DNA from 4 places in the Shewanella sp. 10N.7 genome. Region 1 is predicted to be linked to each of the others. Evidence: predicted binding sites of a transcription regulator. Region 1 holds the regulator's gene; each other region holds the start of a gene.
What was found. The regulator sigma-54, encoded in region 1, starts transcription at its own class of promoters, with help from an activator protein. The targets are predictions, from matches to a motif close to GTTGGCACGNNNNTNGNNT.
Positions count from the first base shown of each region.

Region 1 (5,308 bases):
CGATCAACAACCTGTTGGCGCACTAAACATGCTCGATATGGTTAAAGCAGGAGTCATTTAATATGTCTGAAACACAAGTTCATCAAGGCTTATATGGCCCTGTCAGTGATGACATTTGGCAGCGCGCTAAAAAAATCAAACTGCTTATCTGTGATGTTGACGGCGTTTTTTCCGATGGCCGCATCTACTTAAGTAATGCAGGTGAAGAACTCAAAGCATTTCATACTCGAGATGGTTATGGCGTCCGCTCAATTTTAACCAGCGGTATTCAAGTCGCTGTGATCACAGGCCGTAAATCTGCCATTGTAGAAAACAGAATGACAGCTCTTGGCGTCAGCCATATCTATCAAGGCGTGGATGATAAACTTACCCCGTTTAAAGACTTGCTGAGCATTTATAATGTCAAACCTGATGAAGTCGCCTATATAGGTGATGACATGGTCGACTTACCCGTCATGAAAGAAGTGGGTCTTGCGGTTTGTGTGGCAGACGGTCACCCTTTTGTAAAACGTCACTGCCAAATGATTACTAGTATAAATGGCGGCAATGGGGCACTACGCGAATTAACTGATCTGCTATTGGTTAGCCAAGACAAATTTGAATCGGCCCATGGAATGAGTATATGAGCCGCACCACATTGGCCATTTTAGCCTTCTTTGGCGCTGCACTGATTTTATATTGGCAAGTCCAAGTCAAGCGCAGCCAGATGGAAGCATCAAAGCTGCCTGATCCTGCTCGTCCTGAGTTTATAGCTAATGACCTACGTAGTACTGAATTTAACGAGCAAGGCTTAGTCCAAAGTCGTGTATCAGCAAAACACATGGAACATTTTCAGCAAACAAATGAAACCTTGTTCACTGAACCTGTTTATCTTGTCTATCCAGAAAATGGTGAAGCTGAGTGGCAATTAACTGCTGATTTAGGCAAGCTTAATAAAGAAACTGGCAAAGTAGTGCTACAAAATAATGTTATTATTGATGCAATAAACATCAATGAACCAGTACAATCTTTGACAACCACTATGTTGGCTCTCGATTTGAACACTATGATCATGACGTCTGATCGACAAATATATGTCACAGGTCAAGATTTTAATATACAAGGCTTAGGCCTTTACGCTGATTTAAATGCCGAAGAATTAGAGCTTTTAAGTCAAGTAGAAGGAACGTATGAAGCAAAGTAATAACCTTACTGTCTCACTACAACATTTTGTAAAGTTGAGCCTAGTTGGAATAAGCCTAATTGGAATGACTGGCGTTAACGCTAAAGAAGGCGATCTACAACAAGAGCTAAAAGTCGCTGCTGTGAGCCAAAAAGCAGACATTAAAAATAACCAAGTTATTTTCTTTGGCCCTGTTAACGTCACCCAAGGCACGATTAACATTAATGCAGATGAATTACGCGCATTTAGTGAAGAGTCTGGTGGTCAAAAAACCATGGTTGCCACTGGTAATCCGGCTACATTCTCGCAAGAGTTAGATGATGGTCGTATTGGTACAGCCAGTGCCAATGAAATCAGATATGAGCTAGCCAGCAGTATTTTAACCTTAAAAGGTAACGCTAAACTTGATCAAGCAGGTAGCCAAGTTACCGGTAACCTCATCAGTTATAATATTGAAAAACAGCAATTGATTGCTGAAAGTACTGGCGACGGAAAAGACCGAGTCATCACAATTTTCCAGCCTGAAAACTACCCTGATTTAAATGAATCGAAAGACACTTCAGAGCAACCAGATAGCGCCTCATCTGAGCCTGTTTCAACAGAAGAAGTCACAGAGCAAGCACCTGAAGAAACAGCTGAGAAGTTAATTGAAAATCAATCTGATGCCGCTATCGAAAACACTGAAAATGGTTTGGATTCGGCAGCAGCAACTGAAGCTGAAACACCTTCAATAGCTAAGCCTGCATCAAGTGATGAACAATCAGCTTCAGATGCATTACCTGAAACACCAGCGCTAGAGCAAACTCAATAATGACCCAAATTACCTTAACAGCTGAAAACTTGGCTAAAAGCTACAAAAGTCGCCAAGTGGTCAAAAATGTCAGTCTTACCGTTAAAACTGGGCAAATTGTTGGGCTATTAGGGCCAAATGGTGCAGGTAAAACCACCACCTTTTATATGGTCGTTGGCTTAGTTAAAAGTGATAAAGGCCGCATATTAATTGATTCTGACGACCTCACGGCAGATCCAATGCACCTGCGTGCACGCAAAGGTATTGGCTATTTACCACAAGAAGCCAGTATTTTTCGCAAGTTAACCGTACACGATAATATTATGGCGGTGTTGCAAACCCGCAAGAGTTTAACGACTGAGCAGCGCATCGAAGAGTTAGAGCACTTATTAGAAGAGTTTAATATTACTCACATTCGCGATAGCCAAGGTATGGCATTATCGGGTGGTGAACGTCGACGTGTTGAAATCGCACGCGCATTAGCGGCAAATCCTAAGTTCATTCTGCTAGATGAGCCTTTTGCCGGTGTCGATCCTATCTCTGTGATAGATATCAAGAAAATTATTCAACAATTAAAAAATCGTGGACTTGGAGTACTCATTACCGACCATAATGTTCGTGAAACGCTTGATGTATGTGAGCGCGCGTATATTGTTAGCCACGGTGATTTAATTGCAGAAGGCACGCCTGCTGAAATCTTAGACAATCAGCAAGTCAGGTCAGTATACTTAGGTGAGCAATTCAAGCTATAGTTAGCATTCTTTAGTGCACAATATGGCATGTCGCGACCAGTATCAGTCCCACTTTTTAGTGCAATGTTCTAGACTGAACTTAAGCCAAGCTTCAGCTTAAGCCTAGAAGCAGTTTAAAAAGGTGCTAGACCCACACAATTGTTAGTCGCGACGATGAAACTCAATTAGGGATAAGCGGTAAATGAAAGCCTCACTCCAACTTAAAATGGGTCAACACCTGACTATGACCCCACAGTTGCAACAAGCCATTCGCTTATTGCAACTTTCCTCATTGGAGCTACAGCAAGAAATTCAACAAGCACTTGACTCAAATCCACTCCTTGAGCTCGAAGATGAGTTTGCTAAAGCAAAAGAACCAGTAAAAGAAAACGCCCAGCAAACCGATACTGATTTTAGTGATAACAGCCAAGTGACTGTTGAAAAAGACACCTCAACCGTAGACACCACTGAATCGTTGACCAAAGAATCCATGCCTGACGAATTACCAATGGATACCACATGGGATGAAGTTTACACAGCATCCCCAAGTTCAGGTTCTGGCGCAGTGGCTCGTGATGACGATATGCCTTTTCAGGGTGAAACCACAGAAGGCTTATATGAGCATTTAGAGTGGCAAAAAAATCTCACCCCTTTTTCTGAAAACGATCTGGTAATTGCCACAGCGATTATCGATGCCGTTGATGAACGTGGTTACTTAACCCAAACAACTGAAGACATATTGCAAGCTTTAGGCCTAGAAGATATTGAACTCGATGAAGTTGAAGCTGTACTCAAACGAGTTCAGCATTTTGATCCAGTAGGCGTTGCAGCAAGAGATTTAAGCGAATGCCTGATGATTCAGCTGGGCCAATACCCTAATGAAATACCTTGTATCGATAACGTTAAGCTACTGATTGCAGAACACCTAGACTTAATTGCAGGCCGCGACTTTAGATTATTAATGCGTAAAACCAAGCTTAAAGAAGATGATTTACGCGAAGCGATTCAATTTATTCAAACGCTTAACCCACGTCCAGGGTTACAGATCACTCCTATTAAAGATGAATATGTCATTCCAGATGTGACAGTGTTTAAAAAGAGTGGCCGTTGGGTCGTTGAGTTAAATCCAGATAACATGCCAAAAATTGGTGTGAATCAGCAATATGCAGCAATGGCAAAAGGCTCAGCAAACCAATCAGACAGCCAATTTATCCGTGGTCATTTGCAAGAAGCAAAATGGTTTATCAAGAGTATTGAAAGCCGTAATGAGACACTATTAAAAGTGGCTAATTGTATTGTGCAATTTCAGCAAGGCTTCTTTGAGTTTGGCGAAGAAGCAATGAAGCCAATGGTACTTAATGACATTGCTGAAGCCGTTGAAATGCATGAGTCGACGATTTCGCGTGTCACGACACAAAAGTATATGCACACCCCTAGGGGACTTTTTGAACTAAAATATTTCTTTTCAAGCCATGTGAGTACTGATGATGGCGGAGAGTGTTCTTCTACTGCAATTCGCGCATTTATTAAAAAGCTTGTTGCCGCAGAAAACCAGCAAAAGCCACTTAGCGATAGTAAAATGGCGACGCTATTGGCAGAACAAGGGATCAATGTTGCTCGGCGTACGATCGCCAAATATCGTGAAGCAATGCTCATCCCTCCCTCAAACCAACGCAAAAGCCTATAAGCCTTTGTTATTGGAGGATGATCTATGCAAATTAACCTGACTGGGCACCATGTGGAAATTACTCAATCTTTACGTGAGTATGTACAAACTAAGTTTTCAAAGCTTGAACGACACTTCGAACAGATCAATAATGTTCACGTTGTGCTCAATGTTCAAAAGCTGCAACAAATTGCAGAGGCAAAATTACACCTCAAAGGAGGTGAAGTTTTTGCGGTATCACAGAACGCTGATATGTATGTTGCAATTGACGCCCTGATCGACAAATTAGATCGTCAGGTAATTAAACACAAAGAGAAGTTAATTAAACACTAACGATGGAACTTCGCACCATTCTGCAGCCGGCGTGCACTACCTGCGCCACGCCGGGCAGTAAGAAAAAAGTACTGGAACTTATCAGCGATTTAATGGCTGCCCAGTACCCAACCCTATCTTCACAGGCTATTTTTGAAAGTTTAATAGCACGTGAAAAAATGGGTAGTACAGGTATAGGAAATGGCATTGCGATTCCTCATGGTCGATTAACTGATATCGAAGAACCGATAGCAATTTTGATCAAGTGTGAAGAAGGCATTGAGTTTGATGCTATCGACAAGAAACCCGTGGATATATTATTTGCGCTGTTAGTTCCTTCTGATCAATGCCAACAGCATTTAAGTACGCTGTCGAGTATGGCTGAAAAACTGAGCGATAAATTAATCCTTAAGCGACTTCGAAAGAGTCATGACGCTACAGAACTTTATCAGGTTATAACTGCATGAAACTTGTCATCGTATCAGGACGATCAGGCTCAGGTAAATCAGTAGCACTAAGGGTATTAGAAGATTTAGGTTATTACTGTGTTGATAACCTACCTTTACCACTTATTGGTAGTTTACTTGAACAGCTCAAAGGCAATAACGACCTTGTCGCGATTAGCGTCGACGTTCGTAATATTGAAG
Region 1 is NZ_JAJGZS010000025.1:25,963-31,270, reverse strand. Features, by position in the region: gene LMH66_RS15520 (KpsF/GutQ family sugar-phosphate isomerase) at 1-61, shown strand, start outside; gene kdsC (3-deoxy-manno-octulosonate-8-phosphatase KdsC) at 63-626, shown strand; gene lptC (LPS export ABC transporter periplasmic protein LptC) at 623-1,183, shown strand; partial or broken gene lptA (lipopolysaccharide transport periplasmic protein LptA) at 1,248-1,700, shown strand; gene lptB (LPS export ABC transporter ATP-binding protein) at 1,973-2,704, shown strand; gene LMH66_RS15495 (RNA polymerase factor sigma-54) at 2,886-4,370, shown strand; gene hpf (ribosome hibernation promoting factor) at 4,395-4,682, shown strand; gene ptsN (PTS IIA-like nitrogen regulatory protein PtsN) at 4,685-5,128, shown strand; gene rapZ (RNase adapter RapZ) at 5,125-5,308, shown strand, end outside.

Region 2 (5,308 bases), on a different contig from region 1:
GTGTATATTAATGACTCAATTGTTAAGTGAATAATTGTTAATCTTTATAACACTCATAACCAAAAGTTATCTGATACATATTGATACATGCCATTTGAGAATGAGGGTTTGTGTTTATAAATACAGAAGCATCTTGGTTGAGTTGGATAAAACGATGAATGTTCAGGCAATAAAAAAGCCCATACTGAAACCAGTAAGGGCTTTTTCGTTAACGGTTGATGAGCTTAATCAAACTGCATCTGCGTTAAACAACTTCTACTTATAGAGAGTAGTAAAGTTGGAATTCCATTGGGTGAGTAGTACGAGATACTTGCTCACATTCTTCATTTTTAAGAGTTATGTAAGATTCAATAAAGTCTTTACTGAATACATCACCTTTAGTTAAGAATTCGTGGTCAGCTGCTAAGTTCTCAAGTGCATTCTCTAGAGAAGTTGCAACTTGTGGGATCTCAGCTGCTTCTTCAGCAGGTAGGTCGTATAAATCTTTATCCATTGCTTCACCAGGGTGAATCTTGTTTTGGATACCGTCAAGACCAGCCATAAGCAGCGCTGCGAATGCTAAGTATGGGTTAGCGGTTGGATCTGGGAAACGTGTTTCGATACGACGTGCTTTCGGGCTTGGTACCACTGGGATACGGATTGAAGCACTACGGTTACGCGCTGAATAAGCTAACATTACAGGCGCTTCGAAATGAGGAACAAGACGCTTGTAAGAGTTAGTGCTTGGGTTAGTGAATGCGTTCAATGCACGAGCATGCTTGATGATACCACCGATGTAGTAAAGAGCTAGTTCACTTAAACCAGCGTACTTGTCGCCAGAGAATAAGTTAACACCGTCTTTAGCTAAAGATTGGTGAACGTGCATACCACTACCGTTATCACCAACAATTGGCTTAGGCATGAATGTCGCTGTTTTACCGTATGCATGAGCCGTGTTATGAACCACATACTTCATGATTTGGATTTCATCCGCTTTGTTTGAAAGCGTGTTGAAACGTGTAGCAATTTCGTTTTGACCAGCTGTAGCAACTTCGTGGTGATGCGCTTCAACCACTTGACCTAATTCTTCAAGAATTAGACACATTGCACTACGAATGTCTTGTGATGAATCTACTGGTGCAACTGGGAAGTAACCACCTTTAACGAATGGACGGTGACCTGTGTTGCCGTCTTCGTAGCTAGTACCTGAGTTCCATGCTGCTTCTTTCGCGTCAACTTTAACGAAAGTACCTGACATGTCAGTACCAAACTTAACGTCGTCGAATAAGAAGAACTCTGGCTCTGGACCAATTAATACTGTGTCAGCAATACCAGTAGACTTTAGGTACTCTTCAGCTTTCTTAGCAATTGAACGTGGATCACGTTCGTAACCCGTCATTGTCGCTGGCTCTAAAATGTCACAACGAATAAGACCAGTAACTTCTTCAGTGAAAGGATCTAATAAGAAAGAAGAAGGGTCTGGCATTAACACCATGTCAGATTCGTTGATGCCTTTCCAACCGTTGATAGATGAACCATCAAACATTTTGCCATCTTCAAAAAAGTCATCGTTCACTTGATGAGAAGGAATAGAGACGTGCTGCTCTTTACCTTTAGTGTCTGTAAAACGTAAATCTACGAACTTAACTTCTAGTTCTTCAATTTGTTTTAGGATTGATTCAACTGACATTCTTAAGCCTCCGGTAGGGTAAAGGGTTGTCCCTTAATGTAATCTTGTTATTCGTCAGACATCACGTCTGCTTTCGAATTTGATTTGTTATAAGCGACTTTCATGCCAGAAAGATAAAGCATTGATTTAAAATACAATAAAAATATCCCTCTCGCGTAAGGCACTAATAACGCACAACTTCGGTGCACCACTATGCGCACTAATGGTGCAAAAGTCCATTTCGGTGCATTGGTTTTAACGCCATCATTGATCTAGTTCATTAAAGCGTCACTTTATTGAGGCAATATGATCCTTTTTGAATTTTATCTTCTATCTTTAAAGCTTAAATTTTTATAAATAAGCAAGTGTTCAAAAATAATCCTATCTACTCAAGCCTTGCTGGAGTAGAATGGCACGCTTTTTTATGGTGGCTATACTTATTAGTCCTATAAACTCCTATTTTTATTTGATGGTATAGAGGTTTTATCCGTGTTAGAGAATTTACGTAATATCGCCATTATTGCTCACGTCGACCATGGCAAAACAACCTTGGTAGATAAGCTTTTGGCTCAGTCTGGCACCCTTGAAAGTCGAGGTGAAGCCACAGAACGTGTAATGGATTCTAACGATCTTGAAAAAGAACGTGGTATCACCATTCTGGCTAAGAATACAGCCATCAAATGGAACGACTACCGTATTAACATCGTAGACACTCCTGGTCACGCCGATTTCGGTGGTGAAGTAGAACGTGTTCTATCTATGGTAGATTCTGTTTTATTATTAGTTGATGCAGTTGATGGCCCAATGCCACAAACTCGCTTCGTAACTAAAAAAGCATTCGCACAGGGCCTTAAGCCAATCGTTGTTATTAACAAGATTGACCGTCCTGGTGCTCGTCCTGATTGGGTTATTGACCAAGTATTCGACTTATTCGACAACTTAGGTGCAACTGACGAACAGTTAGATTTCCCAATCGTATATGCTTCTGCATTAAATGGTTTCGCTTCATTAGATCCTGATGAAACAAGCGAAGACATGACACCACTTTTCCAAACAATTGTAGAGAAAGTATCTTCTCCTGATGCTGATTCGGAAGGTGACTTCCAAATGCAAATCTCTCAAATCGATTACAACTCATACGTGGGTGTTATCGGTATTGGTCGTATTAAGCGTGGTAGCATCAAGACCAACCAACAAGTGACTGTTGTTGGCGCTGATGGCAAAACTCGTAACGGTAAAATGGGCCAAGTATTAGGTTACATGGGTCTTGACCGTCACGAAGTTGCTGAAGCTAACGCTGGTGACATCATTGCAATTACTGGTCTTGGCCAATTACAAATCTCAGACACAATCTGTGCGCCTTCTACATTAGAAGCGCTACCTCCGTTGTCTGTAGATGAGCCAACACTAACAATGACTTTCCAAGTCAACACTTCTCCATTCGCTGGTAAAGAAGGTAAGTACGTCACTTCACGTAATATCCTTGAGCGTCTTGAGCAAGAGCTAGTTCATAACGTTGCACTACGTGTTGAAGAAACTGAATCTCCGGATCGTTTCCGCGTATCAGGCCGTGGTGAATTACACTTAGGTATCCTAATTGAAAACATGCGTCGTGAAGGTTACGAGTTAGCAGTATCTCGTCCAGAAGTTATCGAAAAAGAAATCGATGGCGTGATGTGTGAACCATTCGAAACATTAACTGTAGATGTTGAAGAAGAGCATCAAGGTAGTGTTATCGAAAAGCTTGGTACCCGTAAAGGTGACATGCGTGACATGCAGTTAGATGGTAAGGGTCGTGTACGTATCGACTTCGTTATCCCTAGCCGTGGCTTAATCGGTTTCCAAACTGAATTCATGACTGCGACTTCTGGTACTGGTCTTATCTACCATTCATTTGACCATTACGGTCCAGTGAAAGGCGGCGATATTGGTCAACGTGCTCGTGGCGTATTGATTTCTAACGCTACTGGTAAAGCACTGACATTCGCATTATTTAACCTTCAAGAACGTGGTCGTCTATTTATTGGACACGCTGCTGAAGTATACGAAGGTCAAGTAGTTGGTTTACACGCTCGTGCAAATGACTTAACAGTTAACTGTTTGAAAGGTAAGCAACTTACTAACATGCGTGCATCTGGTACAGATGAAGCACAAGTACTGACTCCACATATCGAAATGACACTTGAGCAAGCGCTTGAGTTCATCGATGATGACGAATTAGTAGAAGTAACACCTGAGAACATTCGTGTTCGTAAGCGTTACTTAACTGAAAACGAACGTAAGCGTCACAACCGTGGTTCTTAATCGTTATTAATCATATTAAATGATTAAAAAAACCCGCTTAGGCGGGTTTTTTATTGCCTGTAAATTACTCATTTATAAAAATTTAAATCGAACACTTCTCGTTTTACAATTCAGTCTAGCCTATAACTTTTTATTACTTTATATTCATACTGTTTGCATTTATATTCACAAAATAAAATAAAACTAGCATGATTTAATTAAGGAATACCACAATGAGCGTTATTTCACAGGTCGATGTCGCCACCCAAGCGAATGTTTATTTTGATGGCAAAGTCATCAGTCGCACCATTCATTTCACTGATGGCAGTCATCAAACCTTAGGCGTCGTATTGCCTGGAGAGTATGATTTCGACACCACTCAAGCAGAAGTAATGAACATTACCTCAGGTCAATTTGAGGTGTTATTACCTCAAGCCACTGAATGGACAACAGTTGCTGCGGGTAATCTTTTTGAATTGGATGCCAACGTGAATTTCAAAATCCGTACATCAGAAGTGAGCGAATATCGCTGTCAGTACAAGTAATTAGCAAATTCAGTTCATCAGTAATTGCTGATTTTTTGTTAAAAAGAGGCTAGTATTAAGGTGATTAAAGCCCAAGGTGAAGGAACCCCAAATGCGCTTAACCCTAATTATTAGCCTTATTTTATGCAGTATTATCATCTCTAGCAGCCATGCAACCGTTTATCGTTGGGTCGATGAAAACGGTAAAGTCCATTATAGTGATGAACCTAGAGAGAATGCTGAAGCTGTTGATTTAAACGCAAACACTCAAAATAGTATTTCAGTCAGCATTCCGACTGAAACTGAAGTGATGAAGAAGAGCGCTGAACCTATCACCTACCGTGTCCGTATCGTTAACCCAACCCAAGAAGAAACCATTCGTAATAACCAAGGTAATTTCACTGTTGTTGCCAGCGCAGCACCAGAATTACCAAAAGGTTACCTACTCGCGTTATACATCGACGACATCCTGTATGGTCAACCACAATCTAGCGCTATTTTTAATGTTACCGAAGTGAATCGCGGCGAACATAATTTAGTGGTTAAGATTTTGACCCAAAACGGCAAAGTCCTTGCATCTAGTTCTGCTAGAAAGATATTTCTACATCAGACATCGATTCTAAATAAGCCTAGACCAACACCTAGAACTTAATAAAATCTATAACTTTCATATAGATAAAAATTATTTGTTCAGGCGTTTATAAATTGATTGTCGATGTAGAATAAGTTGCACAACGCACCAAATCGGTGCAACATAATGGTGCAACTTCATTATGCAGGACAATTGATGGACACAAATAATCTGCTGAATCATTTAGTTACCGCAGTTTTCGTTATTGATAGCGAATTACGG
Region 2 is NZ_JAJGZS010000031.1:32,288-37,595, forward strand. Features, by position in the region: gene glnA (glutamate--ammonia ligase) at 260-1,669, opposite strand; gene typA (translational GTPase TypA) at 2,138-3,952, shown strand; gene LMH66_RS17365 (pyrimidine/purine nucleoside phosphorylase) at 4,165-4,476, shown strand; gene LMH66_RS17370 (DUF4124 domain-containing protein) at 4,568-5,107, shown strand; gene glnL (nitrogen regulation protein NR(II)) at 5,243-5,308, shown strand, end outside.
Region 2: a site for sigma-54 is predicted at 1,761-1,779, ahead of glnA (glutamate--ammonia ligase). Genes of this name have one in related genera too.

Region 3 (5,308 bases), on a different contig from region 1:
ACGACCGTCATCATTGCCTATCAAATCACCCCTGAAGATGTAAAAGTAGAGTTTCAAGGTACTGAGCTTCCCATTCCAGCAATCGCCTTAACCGTACTGCTCATTCTCAGCTTTCAATATTGGGTCGCATTTAGTCAAAAAACCAAAGAGTACTTGCAGCGAACTTGTTAACCATTCAGGTGTTATAAGTATATTCAAAGCTAACCTTAGGTTAAAATGCACAGCATAAGACTCAATTACAAAAAAAAGAAGAAGTAGCATGAGCCATTTATCACCCAGTGAACTGTCGATTTTACTGTTGGAGCCTTCAGAGGTTCAACGAAAAATCATCATTGCTAAATTACACCAAGAAGGTGTTGATAGCATTCAAACAGCATCTAATCTTACTGAAGCTAAAGACATCATTGCCCGCCATACACCTGATTTAATTGTTAGTGCATTACATTTTGAAGATGGTGAGGCCACAGAACTCTTAAGTTTTATTAAACAAAAATCAGCCTATCAAGATATTCAATTCATGCTGGTTTCTAGCGAATGTCGTCGTGAGCAATTAGAAATATTCAGACAATCTGGTGTCGTGGCAATTTTACCTAAACCCTTTGATGCAGACCATTTGGCTACAGCGCTAAATTCAACCATCGACCTCATTAGTAATGATGAATTAGATTTGAGTCATTTCGATGTCCAAGATATCCGAACTTTAGTTGTCGATGATAGCCGAATGGCACGTAACGTCATTAAACGCACTATAGGTAATTTAGGGATAAGAATTATCAGTGAAGCCGAAGATGGCGCTAAAGCCATTGAGCTTATGCAACATCAAATGTTTGATTTGGTCATCACTGATTACAATATGCCTAGTGTTGATGGATTAGCATTAACTCAATACATTCGTAATCAAAGCCAGCAATCACATATTCCGATTTTAATGGTCTCCTCTGAAGCAAACGACACTCATTTAAGTAACGTTTCCAGTGCCGGTGTTAACGCCTTATGTGACAAACCTTTCGAACCTAAACTCGTCAAACAACTGCTTTACCAACTATTAGAAGAATAGCCTGCTCAAAAAGTAAATGACTTTTGGCTCTTCGTCACTAGTCATTTTCACTGATGAAATAGCCCAATTGGCTATTTTACGCCTTAAATGTCGCCAAAATGCCTTATCGCTACACATTAATCAGATAAAAGGCTTTTAAACCCCCATGGCTTATGGCATGTTAATCTAGTTTTAAATAAACACATCTATGGAAAGCAGAGAATACAACATGAACAAAAGTGAATTAATTGCAAAAATTGCAGAAAATGCTGAGCTGACTAAAGCTGAAGCTGGTCGCGCACTAAAGTCTTTTGAAGAAGCTGTTACTGAAGCCATGAAAAGTGGTGACAAGATTTCTATCGTAGGTTTTGGTTCTTTTGAAACCTCAGTTCGTGCAGCACGTACTGGCCGTAACCCACAAACCGGCAAAGAAATCCAAATTGCTGAAGCGACTGTACCAAAATTCAAAGCTGGTAAAACACTGAAAGATAGCGTTAATTAAATTAACAGCTTGAATTATAAAACCTCCCTATGGGAGGTTTTTTTATGCCTTTTTTCTACAGAACTAGGTTTAAAGTGCAGGAATAGCGCACAAATCTTGCACACTAAAAGTGCAACCCTGCTTCACATCTATGCAACATTTTTGCCACAAGTAGGTGCAGAAACAGCTAAATATCTGAAAATGTAGCAATTTCAAACATGGCACACCATTAGCAATACCTCATACAGATAAAATCAACATTGAACATTGCTGCCCGATTACTAAGCAACAAGTTCAGTGATAAGAAAAACTTGAGGGAATGAAAATGAAAACATCGATATATAAAGCTATTGCGCTATCAACAGGTTTATTACTCAGTGGTTCTGCTTTAGCAGAAGTAACAGGTAACATCGGAGCGACATCAAATTACCTTTGGCGCGGTGTAAGCCAAACTGATAACGGCGCAGCTGTGCAAGGTGGCATTGATTACGCTGCTGATTCTGGCTTTTATGTCGGCGGTTGGGCTTCAAATGTCGATTTTGGTGATGGCACAAGTTACGAGCTAGATATCTATGCGGGTTACGGTGGTAACATTACTGAAGACTTAAGCTATGACATCAACTACCTGTACTACGCTTACCCAGATTCACCAGGAAGTGTTGATTTTGGTGAAGTGACAGTAGGTCTAGCATGGAAATGGTTAGATGTTTCATACTCTCACACTGTCAATGGTGGTGACGATATTGCTGCTGAGCCATTAGACTCTGCGGACATGATGTATGCACAAGCTAACTTAACGTTCCCATTGACTGAAAAATTGTCTCTGGGCGTTCATTACGGCTACTCTGATGGTGATGTCATCATGAGCTGGTTCGATACTGATAGCTACTCTGAATATAATGTGTCACTGAGCGCTGATACAGATTACGGTACAGTGTCATTCACTGCATCTGATACTGACTTAGATGAAGATGACGCTAAAATTGTTTTAGGTTACTCATATAGCTTCGGTTTATAAGGCTTAAACATTACTTTCTCAATTGAGGAAGTATGATTACAGCATGTTAAGCACTAAAAGCGCCACTCATTCAGAGTGGCGTTTTTAATGGCAATAAAAAAATTTTCGATTCTACAATTAAGCAAAAATTTAAATACCTGCTACATTCAAAATATATGACTGATGAGGTGTTAGCGCAGACATTCTTCCGTCCTATTTTCAGTTCCATTCAACATTGACGTTACCGGCACAAACTAACCTGTGAACAATCAGGGCAGGTTTACCTTTACATTTAGCACTGGTGTTACGACTCACGCTAAACCGTTAGTCAAGAATGATATAGAGGGTAGAACGATGGCCAATATTACAGAAACCATTCCCAATGACACAGAAATTGAAGCAATGGTCACGCCTAGAAATAAGCGTTCAGCTGAGATTATTGAACGGAAAAGACAAGTGAAACGTCGTTTAGATGATTATTTAGAACAAGCAGAATTACGTAAAAACCTAGATGATGAATTATTCTAGCCTGAGTAAACTATTGCAGCGCTAACTCTTTTCAGGCTTCAGCTCCAACCTAATATTAAGACTTTAAAAAGTATGCAAGACCACTGCACTCTAGATAAATAGAGCAAGCCGGATAAATCACTTTGCCACATTCAGTAATGATGAGCGCATTTCCGCCTCTTTCTCTTGTTTGTACCTTCAGCTCTTTTTGTAGGGAGTTAATACTGGGAGCTGAAGTTGCGATATCTTTACGAATATCCCCGCAGTAAGTCGTCATCACCTCACCTAGAGGTTCATTGTCATGATTATACAGCTCACTAGGCTGATAGATATCAACCGTTGTCGCTGTTGCTTGATAAGTGACATATTCATCAGCATTGGTTCTAAAAGATAACCCATTGCAGCCTGCAATAACCAATGAAACTAAAGTAAATAGACTTAATAGCAGTATTCTGTTTAAAAGGTTCATGTGAATATTTCCCTTATAAAAAAGGCATACACTCCCTGTGTATGCCTTGTTGAATAATTCTAATCGCTAATTAGCTTTCTAAGGCCTTAGCCTTTTGTTTCGCGAAGTACTCTCGGGTTAATGCAAATACCACAGGACTTAATAGAGCCAGTGCAATCAAGTTTGGAATTGCCATCATTGCATTTAATGTATCAGCAAGTAGCCAGATAAACTCAAGTGAACTGACCGCGCCGATTGGTACAACCAAAGTCCAAACTAATCTAAATGGCTTAACCACTTTGTCACCAAATAAATACTGCATGCATTTTTCACTGTAAAAACTCCAACCTAAAATGGTGGTAAATGCGAATACCGCAAGTGCAACAGCGACAATATAGTTACCCATTGGCAGCGCATGTGAAAAAGCAAATGATGTTAGTGCAGCGCCCGTTTCACCTGACGTCCAAGCGCCAGAGACAATAATTGCTAATCCAGTAATAGAACACACAATGATGGTATCAATGAATGTACCTAACATCGCCACTAAGCCTTGTTTTACAGGCTCATTAGTTTGCGCAGCCGCATGGGCTATCGGCGCACTACCTAAACCCGCTTCATTTGAAAACACACCACGCGCCACACCAAAACGAATGGCAGCCCATACTGCAGCACCGGCAAAGCCACCTTGTGCAGCAACAGGGTTAAATGCACTGTGGATAATCAATTGAAATGCTGCAGGAACTTGGTCAGCATAAACCACCAATACCGCTAAACCCGCAGTGATATAAAATAAGGTCATTAACGGCACCAGCTTTCCAGCAACATCAGCAATACGCTTAATACCGCCCATCAATACAGCACCTACTAATACCATTAATACTACGCCAGTAACCCAATTAGGAACGCCAAAGTTACTGCTCATAGCATCAGCAACAGAGTTGGTCTGCACTGTATTACCAATACCAAAACCTGCTAGAGAACCTAATACTGCGAATGCTGTGCCTAACCAAGCCCACTTACTGCCTAGACCATTTTTAATGTAATACATCGGGCCACCGACATGATTACCATTACCGTCTTTTTCGCGAAACTTAACCGCTAATACAGCTTCAGCAAACTTAGTTGCCATCCCAACTAAAGCAGTACACCACATCCAAAACAGTGCCCCAGGGCCACCTAAGAAAATAGCGGTCGCAACACCCGCAATATTACCAGTACCAATTGTGGCAGAAAGAGAGGTCATTAACGCATTAAAAGGGCTGATCTCACCTTTATGTTTATCATCAGAAGAATCACGTCCTGACCATAATAATTTAAAGCCTGTGCCTAATTTTAGGATTGGCATTAATTTCAATCCAATGGATAAAAATAATCCCACTCCTAAAATCATCACCAGCATGGGAACGCCCCATACTATGCCGTTTATCGTATTTACAATCGCTGTCACTTGTTCCATCGAAAACCTCATAATGAGTTAAGTATTTATTGTTATTTTCATTATTTTTAGTTGTTGTCATCACATAAGCGTTTATCAGCAACTATTGCTTCTATTGGCAAGACACAAATAGAAGAGGATTCAGATTACCTTCATTACACATAAATTGGAAACACCAACACGATAATCATCTAAAAATTTACCAATATCCTCATAAAATCAGCATATTGATTGGGTTAATTTAATAAAAAAGGCACTGCTAATATTGCAGTGCCTTCATAATTTATAAAGGATTTTTATGCGTACATGGGTATGTAACACGTTTCTGGACAGAAACGTTTTAAGAGCAACAATTTTATACCTCATATAAATTGGGCTAGTTACTCAAGACCATTACTTCAATC
Region 3 is NZ_JAJGZS010000027.1:43,367-48,674, reverse strand. Features, by position in the region: gene LMH66_RS16280 (hypothetical protein) at 1-171, shown strand, start outside; gene LMH66_RS16275 (response regulator) at 260-1,057, shown strand; gene LMH66_RS16270 (HU family DNA-binding protein) at 1,266-1,538, shown strand; gene LMH66_RS16265 (TorF family putative porin) at 1,843-2,535, shown strand; gene LMH66_RS16260 (hypothetical protein) at 2,869-3,042, shown strand; gene LMH66_RS16255 (hypothetical protein) at 3,098-3,490, opposite strand; gene LMH66_RS16250 (alanine/glycine:cation symporter family protein) at 3,561-4,925, opposite strand.
Region 3: a site for sigma-54 is predicted at 1,735-1,753, ahead of LMH66_RS16265 (TorF family putative porin). Genes of this name have one in related genera too.

Region 4 (5,308 bases), on a different contig from region 1:
GCCGATGAATTTAATGCTGTATTACGTAACGGTACCGATTTAAACGGTGACTCACCAACGATTGATTTATTTACCTACGACCCAACAAATCCAGCGGGTACGATTAAAATCAGCGATGGTTTTACTGCTGAAATGCTAGCGTTTGGTAAAGATGGCACCCCAGGTGATAACGACAACTTAAAAGACTTAGTCGAACTCGCAAATACCGAGTTTACCTTTGACTCTATGGGCGTGACGACCACCATGGGGGATGTATTTGCCAGTAAAGTCGGTGAATTAGGCTCAGCATCTCGTCAAGCACAAATGTCGCAGGACACCGCATTAAAACTGCAAATGGAAGCCCAGTCTCAATGGGCAAGCACCAGTGGTGTCAGCATGGATGAAGAAGGCGTTAACTTGATTATTTATCAACAATCATATCAAGCCAACGCCAAGGTCATCTCAACTGCTGACCAATTATTCCAAACGCTTTTACTGTCTATCAAATAGAGGAGTTCTGCTATGCGCGTTAGCATGATGAATATGTACAGCCAAAACCTACAAAGCATGCAGCACTTAACCAGCGATGTTGCTAAGGTTAATCAGCAAATGGCAACCGGTAAGTCCATTTTACGCCCGTCTGACGATCCCATTGGTATGGCTAAAGTGATTACCACTCAACGAGATTTAGCGGCGACTTCGCAGTATCTAAAAAATACCGAGTCGTTAAGCACCAGTTTAGACCGCTCAGAGACATATCTCTCTAGCATGACCAATCTGCAAGCGAGAATGCGTGAGATCACTATTGGTGCTAATAATGGTGCGCTATCTCCTGAAGACAGAGCAGCATATGCGGCGGAGCTTAGTGAGCTATTAGAGTCATTTGTCGATGTGGTTAATGCTAAAGATGATGGCGGAAATTACTTATTCTCAGGTAATGAAACGGGTACGGCTCCAATTGGTATTGATGCTGATGGTAACTACTTCTATCAAGGTGATGATGGCCATCGTGAAGTACAAATTTCAGGTTCTGCTTGGATGACAGGTAACGTGACAGCACAGGAGTTTTTATTCTCTGGCGGCGGCACTGATATTTTAAACCAAACTAAGCAATTTATTGATGTATTGAACGATCCCAATCTTGCACCTGGTGATGCTACCTTTACCCAAGCAGCTGAAGATATGCTGCAATCGTTAGATAATTCATTGGCATCGATTAGTGGTGCTATCACTGATATCGGTGGTAAGCAAAACGCCTTAAGCTTAATGCAAACCACCCACACTGAACGTATTTTATTTAGTGAAGAGGTTATCGGTGAAACCGAAGGATTAGATTACGCACAAGCCACAGCGGAATTTAATTTGAAGTTGACCACATTACAGGTGACACAACAATCTTTTGTGCAAGTGAGTCAGCTATCATTGTTCAATCACATGTAAGTTAGTAGCCAGTAAAATCCATGCTTAAAGGTATTTCGGAAAGTTTAAATGTATTGCAGCGCAACCAAACGGTTGCGCCTGCACCTACTGCAGTGCACGACACTCAGCCAGCGACGGCGAAAGCCGTGCCATCGATTCCAACTCATAGACTTGCCAGTTACCAAAAATGGGCTAAGGTAACCCAAGGTCAACATGCGATATCAGCCAATCAAGTGGCTGAACAAGGGTTATTACGTGTTTCACAGCTGTTAAAGCAACTGCAGGTTCCCTTGAATAATGCCAGTCCACAATCTGGGTTATCTGAGCAACAAACTGATACAGCAAAACAAATTCAGCAGCAGCTTGTTGCACTCGACATTAGTTATCAGCAACAGCCATTAGTGGATCACCAGCTCAATCTGATAAATGCTAACCGCCCTGCTGCTAAGCACTTTTTTCAATTAAAGTCAGTTGATCTAGTGGGAGTTAAATCCCGTGATGAGCGAATCACCATCCAATACGGTGACAATAATGCTCGCGCTTTTTTACCTGCGCATCAAAATAATCAATTTTTAGCTAAACAGCTCACCAATGCGTTTAAAGATATTGGCATTAGCGTGCAAGCCCCTGCCCGAAATGCCGCCATGCTGAGTACAGATCATGCACAATGGTTACAAATCCAATCTGGGTTATTAATGTCCGGTCAAGGTCAACGTTTGCCTGCAGGTGAAGCTCGTACGGTCAAAGTGGTCGAAATTCTGTCATGGCAAGATCCCAAAGAATGGCGTTTTGACAAAGCCGAAGATGTTAAGCAAACCCAAGTGAAAGTGGTAAAAAGCCAGCAAAAAGTTAATCAGCAACTTGTTGAACTTCGCAACAGTAAACAGAAAGTGCAACAACAGCTCAAGCGAGCTAATCATCAACAACAGCTTCATGGCAACTTGGATACAAATATGGCTAAATTAAAAGAGTTAATGCAGCCAAATCCATTTTCATCCCAAGTCACCTCGTTAATGGCGCAAGCTAACGTCAGTCGCGATCATGTTTCATCTTTATTAAAAACTAAGCAATAGCACTAATTTTAAGTCTCAGTCACTTTTATTAGGCAAATTTCAATTAACGCCTTCATCTGCATATAAAGCCTATCAAAGTAGGCTTTACCCTCTATATCCCATCACCTAGAACTGATTCAAACATCGAATTTCATAAAAATTTGCTAATTATTTTAGTCCGCGGATTCAGTTTCGTTTTCCAGTGTCGTTTTAATTAGTGGTAACACCAATAACTTTAATCCTATAGGAAGACATTATGTTATCTGTTCATACTAATACTGCTTCGAACATCGCTCAAAACTCAGTAACAAAAAGCAACGATCTAATGACTAACGCTATGGAGCGTTTATCAACAGGTCTTCGCATCAACAGTTCTGCTGACGATGCAGCTGGTCTACAAATTGCTACTCGCTTAAACGCGAACGTTACTGGCATGGAGCAAGCTAGCCGTAACGTTAACGATGCAACCTCTATGCTACAAACTGCTGATGGTGCATTAGAAGAGTTAACGACTATTGCTATGCGTCAAAAAGAACTCGCTACTCAAGCAGCTAACGGCGTGAACTCAGCTGAAGATTTAACAGCTCTAAATGACGAATTCGCAGAATTAAGTGCTGAAGTTGACCGTATTATCGGTGATACTGAGTACTCAGGTAACAACCTATTCACTGCTTTAGACGATATCGATTTCCAAATCGGTGCAGGTTCTAACGAAGTATTAAACGTAACCCTAGGTGCATCTGCATTAACTGGTCTTGCTGATGACTTAACAACAGGTGCTAACGCTGCAATTGACAACGTTGATGCATTTATTAATTCAGTTGGTGCAGAGCGTTCAACGCTTGGTGCTAACATCAACCGTTTAGGTCACACAGCGTCTAACCTAACTAACGTGACTGAAAACACTAAAGCTGCTGCTGGCCGTATCATGGATGCAGATTTCGCAGTTGAATCAGCTAACATGACTAAAAACCAATTATTAGTTCAAGCGGGTACTACTGTACTTTCTAACGCTAACCAAAACACTGGTCTAGTAATGGGTCTATTACGTTAATAACACGTATTTAGTCTACAAAAAGGGCCCTATGGCCCTTTTTATTTTAGCTCAACCTATGTAATGCCTTTAAAACCTATAAGAATAAATCCCCTCAACACGCTAATTTTATTAGTAAAAAAGCTAATAAAACTTTAGCCGTCAGTTATCCCTGTCGCCTTTATTCATTGTTATAAATTCTTTTTCGACACTCGGTGAATCAAACGGAAGCTCAGCTTCCATTGTGTTGCACAAAACGGAAGTTGTCTAACCGACATAACAATCGAAAAAACAACAAATAGCTATTAAACAATAACTTAACCATTGGCATAAAGATTGCCATTTAAGTCCGTTAGACAATAGGAGTTGCCATGATTTCAGGTATGAGTGCCGCCTCATTTGCCGAGCAATTAGTTGCTGCAGAGCGAATGAGTAAAGATGTTTTATTTAAAAACAACTTAGACAACAGCAAAGCACAAATTGATGCTTATAAAATTTTAGAACGTACCCTAAATCAAATGACCAGTAACTTGGACAATTTGGGTGATGATGCTTTTGAAGGCAAAAGTTCAGAAATTAGCGATGACAGTGCCACCATCACAGTAGACAGTGACGCACCAGCAGGTGTGTACGATTTATATGTGAAGCAACTTGCTCAAGCTCACCAAATCACCAAGTCGTTTGCAAGCGAAGACGAAATTCTACCAACAACAGGTGTAGTCAGCATTGATGTCGGTGGTAATACCATTGAAATTGATATGGCTGAACTTAACTCGACAGGTACTCGCACCGTTGCCGATCTACGTGACGCCATTAACAACCATCCAGATAATCCGGGGGTTCAAGCCTCATTAGTGCGAACTGGTGGTCAAGTTGAGTTAATGCTGACCTCTGAAGAAACTGGCGCTGATAGCACCATTACGATGGAAATGAATGGTGTTGACTGGGGGACTCAAGAAAGAATAAAGGCACAAGACGCAGAGTTTACCCTCAACGGTATCGATATCACCAGCAGTACAAACTACCTAGATAACGTAATTGATGGTGTCAATATTGAGCTTAAAAAAGCCCACGCTGTAGGCGAAAGCGCCACTATTACTATTGCTAACGATATTGAAGGCACTGAAAAAGCCGTTAATGACTTCGTCGATTCTTTCAACGAATTAATGACCCAACTAAATCAACTGACTCGTTCAATGGGCAGTTCGGTTTTAGACGATATCAATGATGATAAAGAAACTGATGATGACGATGATGAAGATGATGACGATGAGAACTCATCTGTTGGTGAAGACCAGATAGGGATTCTAAAAGGTGATTCTAGTCTGCGTATGCTGCAAAACAGTGTCCGTAATGCCATCTTCAATGAAGCACCTAATGGCATGCGTCTATCAGATATTGGTATTGAAATGGGCCGTGATGGCAAGTTATCTGTTGATGATGACAAACTATCTCAAGCTATTAACAGTGACTCAGCTTCTATCAAAGAAATGTTTACTGCCGATGGTGGCTACATCGATAACATTAATTCGATTATTGATCCGTTTACCAAGAACAACGGTTACATCGATTTAAAACAGAAAAACCTCGACTCTCAAGTAGAGCAAATCGAAGACAACATGACTCGCCACGATAACCAAATGAGTCAACGCTACCAAATTTTACTCGCCCAATTTACCGCAATGGAAAACACCATTAACAAGCTAAACACTGCTAGTGGCCTATTTTAATTAGGAATAAATGAACAATGTTGAACGAATATGATCCTTTTAATGCTTATAAGCAAACCACGTTAGATGCCAGAGTCGCCTCGGCAAATCCCCAT
Region 4 is NZ_JAJGZS010000031.1:10,129-15,436, forward strand. Features, by position in the region: gene flgK (flagellar hook-associated protein FlgK) at 1-489, shown strand, start outside; gene flgL (flagellar hook-associated protein FlgL) at 502-1,419, shown strand; gene LMH66_RS17250 (hypothetical protein) at 1,440-2,471, shown strand; gene LMH66_RS17255 (flagellin) at 2,707-3,504, shown strand; gene fliD (flagellar filament capping protein FliD) at 3,855-5,213, shown strand; gene fliS (flagellar export chaperone FliS) at 5,231-5,308, shown strand, end outside.
Region 4: a site for sigma-54 is predicted at 3,807-3,825, ahead of fliD (flagellar filament capping protein FliD). Genes of this name have one in related genera too.